DNA from 3 places in the Priestia flexa genome. Region 1 is predicted to be linked to each of the others. Evidence: riboswitches for the same ligand, from Rfam matches in the RefSeq annotation. Region 1 holds a riboswitch; each other region holds the start of a gene.
What was found. Region 1 has a riboswitch for thiamine pyrophosphate ahead of tenI (thiazole tautomerase TenI). Riboswitches for the same ligand answer to the same signal wherever they lie in the genome.

Region 1 (3,270 bases):
TAATCTGGAAACTTCCCTGTACCTAAAAGCAAACGAGATGCAAATTCATATTTTCCTATTTTCAACATAACTTTCATCCTCCTCCTACAAATGAAACAATCTCTAATAAATCGCCTTCTGATAGCAACGCTTTTTCATGATCTTGCTTTTGTAAAATTTTTTTATTTAACTCGACAATAACCACTTTCTCGTGTAAATCTCTTGATTCCAATAGTTGAGAAACCGTCTGAATTGAGGAATCTATATCAACGCTTTTCCCATTAATTATTAAGTTCAATACGTTCCCTCCATTTCTCTTTGTAAGCGAAAAGCCGTAAAAAAGGAATGTTTTGGATGTTCACCCATCATTTGTTCCGCCATAATTTTCCCTGTAATCGCACTTAGTAAAATACCGTTTCGGTAGTGCCCACAAGCTAAGTAAACATTATCTAGCTCAGGGTGCTGTCCTAAATACGGCCACCCATCTACGGTTTGCGGACGAAGTCCTGCCCATGCTTTTTCAAACGATGCATTTGCAAGTGATGGAACGAGAGAAATCGCTTTGCTAATTAGAAATTCAATAGCTTCTGCAGATACGTGCTTCGTGTAATCATGGGCGCGCTTTGTAGCTCCAATCACTACTCTTCCTCCTGCTTTTGGAACAATATAAAATCCTTCATCTAAAAAAATAGTCTTTTGAATGCTTGGCTGATTCGTCGTGAGAGATATACACTCACCTTTAATAGGAAACAGATGCTTTGGATGAATAGCGGCCACCAGCTCTTTTGTCCAAGCACCTGCACTTACCATCACTTGGTCGCTGTAAAAGTTGCCCGCTGATGTCCGAACGCCAACTACCTTTTTGTTATCGTATATAAAGTGATGGACATGACAGTTCTCATAAATTGCCGCTTGATGGTATAAAGCTCCGTGTGCCAAAGCATGAGTTAGCTTAGCTGGCATCAGCTGTCCATCTTTTGGGATGCTAATCGCCCCGTATGTATCAGGGGTTAAGAGCGGTTCAGCTTCACTTGCTGCGTCAGGAGATAACCACCTAACGTCTGAATCCCACCGTCTGTGGCGCTCCGCTTTGTCTTGTAGCACGTTTGCTTCAGCTTCAGTTGTTGCTACTTTTAACAAGCCTTTTTGAATGAGCTCAACATCAATATTTGTTTTTTCTTTTAATTCAGCTACCAGATTCGGAAAAAGTGCTCTACTTCGAATGGCTAGTTCCAAAAGAGGCCCTTCTTCATCAATTTCAGCTTGTGCTCCTAATATTCCAGCAGCTGCTCCCGATGCTTCACAACCAATCTGATTTTTTTCCAAAATGGCTACCTTATACCCCATTTTAGAAAGCTGATACGCGGTTGAAGCTCCAATGACTCCACCACCAATAACGAGCGCATCATAATGTGCCTCCATATGTATCACTCCACTTTCGTAGTTGTTCACCGTATTCCTTTGCCGCTTGTAACGGGTTTTCATCTTTAAATACACCAGCCATGACAGCGACGCCATGTGCCCCTGTACTCAATACCTCTCTTACATTGCAAGGCATAACTCCCCCGATTGCAATTACCGGTATCTGCACTGAATCAACGACTTGTTTCAGCTGTTCAAGTCCCCGAGGTGTTTGACCCAGTTTTGATTGCGATGGATAGATATGACCATAAATGACATAGTCGACGCCTGATTGTTCAGCTTCCTTTGCTTCTTTAACGCTGTGTACAGATTTACCAACAATCAATTGCTGAAAATGTGCTTTTACTCCTTGAGCACTTAGACTGTGATAAGCCAAATGCACACCTTTGACTTGAGCAGCAAAAGCTACATCTACTCGATCGTTAACAATTAGCTTTGAAGCCGGAACTTCTTTTTTCAGGTCTCCAATAAGCACTTCTAACTCTCGTGCCGTTCGCTCTTTTTCTCGAATATGGATAGCTCCTACATATGGTTCAATGTCTCTGATAATTTTCAAAAGCTGTTCAAGAGGCTGTTTCCCTGTTGACACAGCGTGTAACTTGGGTACCATAGCATCCTCACCTTTATTTCGACATAAACGTAAAAAACCACTCTACAACGTAGAGTGGTTTGGCATGCATTAATTATGTAAACATGGCTCATCCACTTCCCTACGCTGGTACAAACCAGATCAGGTTCAAAGGGTCCGAATTTTTCGTCTCAGCCATAAAGGCTCCCCTAGTGATTTTTTCTAATATTTTCACTTTTCATTTAGAAGTATAACATATTTGTGAGTGATTACAACCTACTGGACCGTTTTTCTCATGTATTGAGCTAATAATCTTCGAGCTCTTTTTCTTTTTCCCTATGCTCTTCCCACAGAAATGAGCTCAGTAAGATGGCAAATGTTAAAATATAAAATCCGTAGAATAACAAAGCAGCTATACTGTTGACCATTAAAAAGATAAAACTAATGACTTGTCCCGCAATTGTTACAATCAATAAAATATATTTCCATACTTCACGTTTTCTCATTAAACTTATCTCCACTTTTCAAATCCTAATTTCAATGCTCTTCTCTCTATTATAACAAGTTTCGAGTATGAGTAAGGAATATCTGATCAAAATAAAACAATTGTCCCAAAAACGATAAGAGAAGAGCGTCACGTTTGTTAAAGTATCATCGGCTATCTACTTATTCCCTTTCCTTTTTACCCTTAAACTAATCATCTTAAATGTGCTAAGCCCCCTCTTCCTTTTTTAGTCTTCACCCTTTTTCTGATGGTCTACAAAGTACATAAACCCATTGAGAAAAGCCATACTATCTATTAGAAGTTTTTTTATTGACTTTTAACTTCTTCTTGTTTAATATCAATTACGCTATCAAGAAATATAATTCCTATCAAATTACTGGGGGTTTAACAAAAAATGAAAAAATCAGTTGCATTTTTATTCCTTTTATTAGCGTTCACAGTTGTCCTAGCAGCTTGTGGCTCAAATGACAAAGAAACAAATAACGCAAGTAAAAGTGATCAAGATTTATACGAAAAAGTAAAAGAGGATGGCGTTCTGACAATTGGAACAGAAGGTACGTATCCTCCATTTACGTTCCATGACGACGCTAATAAGCTAACAGGCTTTGACGTTGAAATTGCACAAGAAGTTGCAAAACGTCTTGGCGTGAAAGCTGAATTTAAAGAAACACAGTGGGATGGAATGTTTGCTGGTCTAGACGCAAAGCGCTTTGACATGATTGCTAACCAAGTTGGAATTCGCCCAGACCGTGAAGAAAAATACGACTTCTCTGACCCATACATTGAGTCTGCAGCG
Region 2 (3,270 bases), 1.1 Mb from region 1:
TGAAAAAGCCGGTATTGTTACTGAAGGCAACAACGTTTGACCTAGCTCACTTAAATAGTAGCCACCTAATGCGATAATTGTCACTAAAGCCACATGTAAGACAAGTGGATCAACAGCAATCGATGATACCGTATCCATTTTTGTAGAAGTGCGCTTTTCAGGGGGGATTAATCCTGTTCTTAATTCTCGTGGTAAGTCTTCAAATCTTGCAAGATAATTTGTTTCACCTTTTTTCGAATAATATTTAATGAACGCCAACCCTACTACGATTGAGCAAATAACACCAATTGTTGCTGATGTCATCGCTAGCGATAACCCTTCTTCCCATCCTTGCTTTGCAAACGCGTCTCCGACAGCAGCCGCTGTTCCATGTCCACCGATAAATCCTGCTGCTAATAACAAGCCAAATCCTAAGTTTAAATCTCCCCAAACGTTATTTAATAGCAGCAATGAAAATAGTAAACCGACGCCCCACATTGCTAGCATAATCATTTGAGAATACGACCACATACTACCTACGCGACCCGCTATTTCTTTAAACTTTACACTTTGAGTTGCAATTGGAATTGCACCAAAAATAACCGCGATTAGAATACCTGGATAAGTTCCAATTTGATCAGTGAATGGAATGAGGCCAATACCGTTTGGCCCTAATGCTAAACCCAATATTCCGGCAATAATACTCGCAGGTAAAAATAAGTTTTGTACCCACCTGACCTTTGCTCGAATAATGGTACCAGCCACTAATAACAGTGAGATGAAACCAAGATCCACAAATAAATCCCATGCTGATAGATTCATTAAACAACCTCCTTAAAAAATATAATTCCTACTAAATTGACAGGACTAATTTATATTAAACTAGGCAAACTGAAAAGGCCATTTAGCTTCAGCTAAATACCTCTTCAATTTGTAGCTTAATTCTTTAATTGAGCTTGTTTAAACGTAACGAGCTTACAATTATTATAGCATGATAGCACAGCCTTTGCACATTCCGACAAGATTCGTGACAATTTTCTCATTTTTTCATTAACTACTTCAATCGTTTAGTTACTAGTTTCATAGGTAATTTATCTCGTTTATTTTTTAAAAAATATCACTATTCAAACTACTACTTTCCGTTACTTTTGAACCATTCTTTCTAAACTTTTGTATAATTCTTTTTTTTATGTTAAATTGAATAAGAATAAAATGAAAGAATCCACTAGGGGTGCCGTTTGGCTGAGACAAGGAATCTTGATCCCTTTGAACCTGATCTGGCTTATACCAGCGTAGGAAAGTGGTACGGCGTTGTCGTGTAATACACCAACAACTGTCTTTACCACTCCATATAATGGGGTGTTTTTTTGTTATTGCCTACGTTTATAAGTGCGTTCCTTGTGGATTCAATTAGGGAGGAATATCAATTGTCATTTTCAGCTCAATTACGCAAAGAAGCAGCTTACATTTACGATGCCATCTTGCAACATCCATTTGTTGCAGGTATTAAGGAAGGAAAAGTTCCAAAAGAAGCTTTAATTCATTATGTGTCACAGGATTATGAATATTTAACTGCTTTTGTTCGCATATACGGTGCGGCGTTAACAAAATGTAGTACCCGTGATGAAATGGAAGTGTTTAATAACGGTATTTCAATTGTTTTACATAGTGAAGTCCATCCTCATAATAATTTTTGTAAAGTAGCTGGCATTCGTTATGAAGATATGAAGCATCAGCCCTTAGCACCAACAGCAAATCATTATATTAGTCACATGATGACGGTCGCACATACAGGGACACTAGGTGAAATTATTGCTGTGCTACTGCCATGTCCATGGACATACGTTGAAATTGGCGAGCGCATTGCAAGCGAAGTGAACTTAACACCGGATCACCCTTTTTACGAATGGATTTCCTTTTATACCAATGGAGAAATGAAAGAAACGACAAAATGGTTTTGTGACAAATTAGATGAGTTAGCAGAAAAAGCTTCAGCTGAGGAACGTAGACGTATGAAAGAGCATTTTATCAAAAGTTGCGAACTTGAGTATCTATTTTGGGACATGGCCTACAAACAAGAGCAATGGCCTCTATCTCAAACCATCGTGCACTCATAACAAACAGGGCTTCTTATAAAGAAGCCCTTTCGTTTGACGTTATTTCAAAAACTTTTTAATCGTTTTTAGACTTTGGTTATCAGACGGATACTTAAAGGCAAAATCAAACTTTGTTGTTTGCTTCAGCACGCTTTTAAAGTGTGAAAACGTTTTAAAGCTTGCCTCACCGTGATATTGACCGATTCCACTCTCTCCAACTCCTCCAAATGGCAGGTGCGGCGTTGCCAGGTGCATAATCGTATCGTTAATGCACCCTCCCCCAAATGAAACCGTGTTAATAATTTGCTGCTGAACCTCTTCACTTTCTGAAAACAAATATAGAGCTAGCGGCTTTGCTTTTTGATGAACTGCACTTACGACCTCATCTACACTTTCATATTCAATAAGAGGTAAAATTGGACCGAAAATTTCGTCTTGCATAACGCTTGAATCCCATTTTACTTCGTCTAAGACGGTTGGAGCAATCTGGAGCGTTTCTTCATTATAATTACCGCCAATTACAGCTTTTCCATCTTGTAAAAACTCAATTAAACGATCGAAGTGTCTCTCACTGACAATTCTGCCATAACGCCCGCTTGTGAGTGCATCTTCGCCATAAAACTGCGTTACGGCTTTCTGTAGCTGTGCAATAAGCTGAACCTTTACGTCTTTATGAACTAACAAGTAGTCTGGAGCAACGCATGTTTGACCAGCATTCATACTTTTACCAAACATGATGCGCTTAGCCGCAAGTTCAACATTTGCATCTCTATGCACAATACAAGGGCTCTTACCTCCTAGCTCTAACGTGACTGGAATGAGCTGCTTTCCTGCTTCTTGCATAATGACTTTTCCAACATTGACGCTTCCTGTAAAGAAAATATAATCCAGCGGTTGCTTCAATAAGATTTGAGTCGTTTCCACAGCTCCTTCTATAACTGTAACAAACGAAGGGTCAAACGTTTTGGCAAGCAATTCTTCCATTACCCTTGAAACATTAGGCGTCAGTTCCGACGGCTTAATAATTGCTGTATTGCCCGCTGCAATAGCGCCAATTAATGGTGAAATAGCTAGTTGAAACGGGTAGTTCCACGGTGCAATAATGAGCGTCACTCCGTAAGGTTCCGGGATGATATATCCTTTTGAACCAATATGAGTCATGACTGTCTTTGCTTTTTTAGACTTCATCCAGCCG
Region 3 (3,270 bases), 320 kb from region 1:
ACAGTTCGATAAAATGAACCTATAGTTCAAAATGTACCTTAATTATATAGGGGGTATTGTTTGCTCATCAACTGAAATAGAAAAGTTGAGCGTAAAGAAATAGAAAAATGTAAATGATATCCATATGTCGATGTGCTAGCTGAAATATACATTTGTAGCTCTACTCATAAGAACGTGATAGGATATTAACTAGAATTGAGATATAAAGGCGGTATGAAAGATGATTAAAGCAATTGTGTTTGACTTTGATGGATTAATTGTAGATACAGAATCAGTTTGGTATGAAGTATACTGCGATATGCTAGAACCTCGTGGCGTACATTTGAAAATTGAAGAGTTTGCGTCTTATATAGGAACGGATACTAAAGCGCTTTACGACTTTTTATATGAGCAGTTTGGTCGTGAATTAACGAAGGAAGAAATTGCAAAAGAGTCATTAAAGCGTCACCAAGAAAAAATGAAGCAGCTTGCAGCTCGTGAAGGCGTTCTTGAGTATTTAAAAGAAGCGAAAGAATTAGGACTGAAAATTGGTTTAGCTAGCAGTTCAGACCGTGCATGGGTTACGTCGTTTTTAAAGGAATTAGATCTCCTTGGTCATTTCGAAGTGATGCAAACGCGTGGCGACGTGGAAAAAGTTAAGCCAGATCCAGCTCTTTATAAGCAAACAGTTGAAAAGTTAGGCGTAAAACCTTCTGAAGCCATTGCTTTTGAAGACTCAGCCAACGGTGCAAAAGCTGCGATTGCTGCGGGTTTACAATGTGTAATTGTGCCGAATCGTCTCTCTGCACATTTGACGTTTGAAACGTATCACTTACGCATTGCCTCTATGAAAGAGAAGTCGTTGCAAGAAGTAATTGAACAGGTAAGTCATTAAAAAAGTGGAGCTAGCATTAGCTCCACTTTCTATGGTTCTAAGTGTATTTTTGGGAACGGAATATGAGGCGGTTGTATTACTGTCCAACTTGTCAAAAGAAGTAAGTATAGAAAAGGAGGGATTTTAAGCTGAATAGCTCGTCCCTAGTCTTCTATACTTAGTAGGCATCCGATAGAATTAAACATAACGCTATTGTGGCTTTGAAGGTCAAATTAGAATTCTGCAAATTGTATTGAACTATATAAGGTAGTGTGGTACAACTAATAGAGGTAATAATCAGATAGTTTTACAAAAAAATAGTCATTATCAAACCACTAGGGGTGCTTTTCAAAGCTGAGAGAGACGCTTGTCTTAACCCTTATAACCTGAACTAGGTAATACTAGCGTAGGAAAGAGGTATTGTGTGCTACATCTATGACTTTTACGTGATGTAAGAGGGATACATGTGTATATTCAAGCGCTTCTTTTCTATGAAAAGAAGCGCTTTTTTATGTGGTTTAGAAGGAGGGAATTGGCATGAATATTACGGATGTAGTAAAGCAAGTAGATGACAAACGAGATGAGCTTATTGAACTTTTGACCAAGCTCATATCTTACAAAACACCAGCACCACCTGCACGTAATACAAAAGAAGCGCAGAGCTATATTGCGCGGCTGTTGGAAAGCTATGGTTTTGAAACAGATATGTGGGACGTGTATCCAAATGATCCTAACGTTGTTGGAACATTAAAGGGAACAAATCGAAGTGGGTACCAGAGCTTAATTATTAATGGACATATTGATGTTGCAGCTGTTAACGAAGACGAAGGATGGAATGCTGATCCGTTTCAAGCGAGGTGCGGTGAAGAATTTATTACGGGGAGAGGCGCTGCCGATATGAAAGGCGGACTCGCTGGTGCGCTGTTTGCTATTAAGCTTCTACGTGAAGCTGGAGTGGAGTTTCCTGGTGATTTAGTGTTTCAGTCAGTTATCGGTGAAGAGGTTGGAGAAGCAGGTACCCTTGAATGCTGCAAGCGAGGATATAGCGCAGACTTTGCGGTTGTGGTTGATACAAGTGATTTGCAAATCCAAGGTCAAGGTGGAGTCATTACCGGGTGGATAACTGTGAAAAGTAAGCAAACATATCATGATGCCACAAGAAGACAAATGATTCATGCCGGCGGCGGTTTGTTGGGAGCCAGTGCAATTGAAAAAATGACGAAATTAATTGGTGCACTACAAGAGTTAGAGCGCCACTGGGCTGTTGTCAAAAGCTACCCTGGCTTTCCGCCTGGAACAAATACAATCAATCCAGCGGTTATTGAAGGTGGTCGCCACGCAGCGTTTATCGCAGATGAGTGCAGGCTGTGGGTGACCGTTCATTATTATCCAAATGAATCGTATGAAGAAGTAGCGAAAGAAGTAGAAGACCATCTGTTACAGGTTGCAAAAGCAGATCGGTGGCTAAGAGAAAATCTCCCAACGTTTAAGTGGGGAGGAACATCAATGATTGAAGATAGAGGTGAAATTTTCCCTGCATTTGAAGTAGATAGAAATCACCCAGCAGTTCACTCGTTAGTCAGTGCTCATAGAGAAGTGACAATGAAAGAAGCGAAAGTCAACGTCTCTCCAACGGTTACGGACGGTGGCTGGCTAGCTGATGCAGGTATAGCTACAGCTATTTATGGCCCAGGCGAATTAACGGAAGCACACGCTGTTAATGAAAAGCTGTCCGTTGATCAATTACTCGATTACACGAAAGTGATGGTTCAGTTTATTTATGAGTGGCTACATACAAAAAAGGAGAGTGCCTAATGAGATTCAGTGAACGTTTATATGAAAAAGTAAAGCCTATTTGGAAGCAAACGCATGAGCATCCCTTTGTAAAGGGGATGGGAGAAGGGACGTTAGAGCAAGAGAAGTTTCGCTTTTATATGGTACAAGATTACGTGTATTTAATTGATTATGCGAAGCTATTTGCACTTGGAGCAGTAAAAGCAACAGATGTTCAAACGATGGGGAAATTTGCAGCGTTATTACATTCAACAATCAACGAAGAGATGGAGCTACATAGACAATATGCAAAACGTTTTTTAATTACTCCTGAAGAACTAGAAACAGCAGAGCCCGCGCCAACAACGCTTGCTTACACGCACTATATGCTTCACGTTTCTCAAAACGGAACGCTAGCTGAGCTTGTTGCCGCACTGCTCCCGTGCATGTGGAGCTATTGGGAAATTGGCAAAGAGCTTTCCACTCAGCCTGGAGCAGCTCATGAGCTTTATAGTGAGTGGATTCACATGTACAGCTCAGCTGAATTTGGTGAGCTTGCGATTTGGTGCATTGATCTAATGGATCAGCTAGCAGAAGGAAAATCAGAAGCAGAGCTTAACAAGCTAGAAGAAATCTTTATTAAT

Region 2: linked by a shared signal. The riboswitch ahead of tenA (thiaminase II) and the one ahead of tenI (thiazole tautomerase TenI) in region 1 are both predicted to bind thiamine pyrophosphate.
Region 3: linked by a shared signal. The riboswitch ahead of LZP85_RS03215 (acetylornithine deacetylase) and the one ahead of tenI (thiazole tautomerase TenI) in region 1 are both predicted to bind thiamine pyrophosphate.

What each region holds. Positions count from the first base shown of each region.
Region 1 covers NZ_CP090431.1:311,725-314,994, reverse strand. Annotated here, with positions in the region: gene LZP85_RS01660 (thiazole synthase) at 1-68, opposite strand, end outside; gene thiS (sulfur carrier protein ThiS) at 74-277, opposite strand; gene thiO (glycine oxidase ThiO) at 274-1,401, opposite strand; gene tenI (thiazole tautomerase TenI) at 1,385-2,011, opposite strand; TPP riboswitch at 2,092-2,190, opposite strand; gene LZP85_RS01640 (hypothetical protein) at 2,275-2,475, opposite strand; gene LZP85_RS01635 (amino acid ABC transporter substrate-binding protein) at 2,869-3,270, shown strand, end outside.
Region 2 covers NZ_CP090431.1:1,431,763-1,435,032, reverse strand. Annotated here, with positions in the region: gene LZP85_RS07270 (sodium/glutamate symporter) at 1-801, opposite strand, end outside; TPP riboswitch at 1,197-1,295, shown strand; gene tenA (thiaminase II) at 1,407-2,096, shown strand; gene LZP85_RS07260 (aldehyde dehydrogenase) at 2,136-3,270, opposite strand, start outside.
Region 3 covers NZ_CP090431.1:629,898-633,167, forward strand. Annotated here, with positions in the region: gene LZP85_RS03210 (HAD family hydrolase) at 221-874, shown strand; TPP riboswitch at 1,181-1,283, shown strand; gene LZP85_RS03215 (acetylornithine deacetylase) at 1,391-2,668, shown strand; gene tenA (thiaminase II) at 2,668-3,270, shown strand, end outside.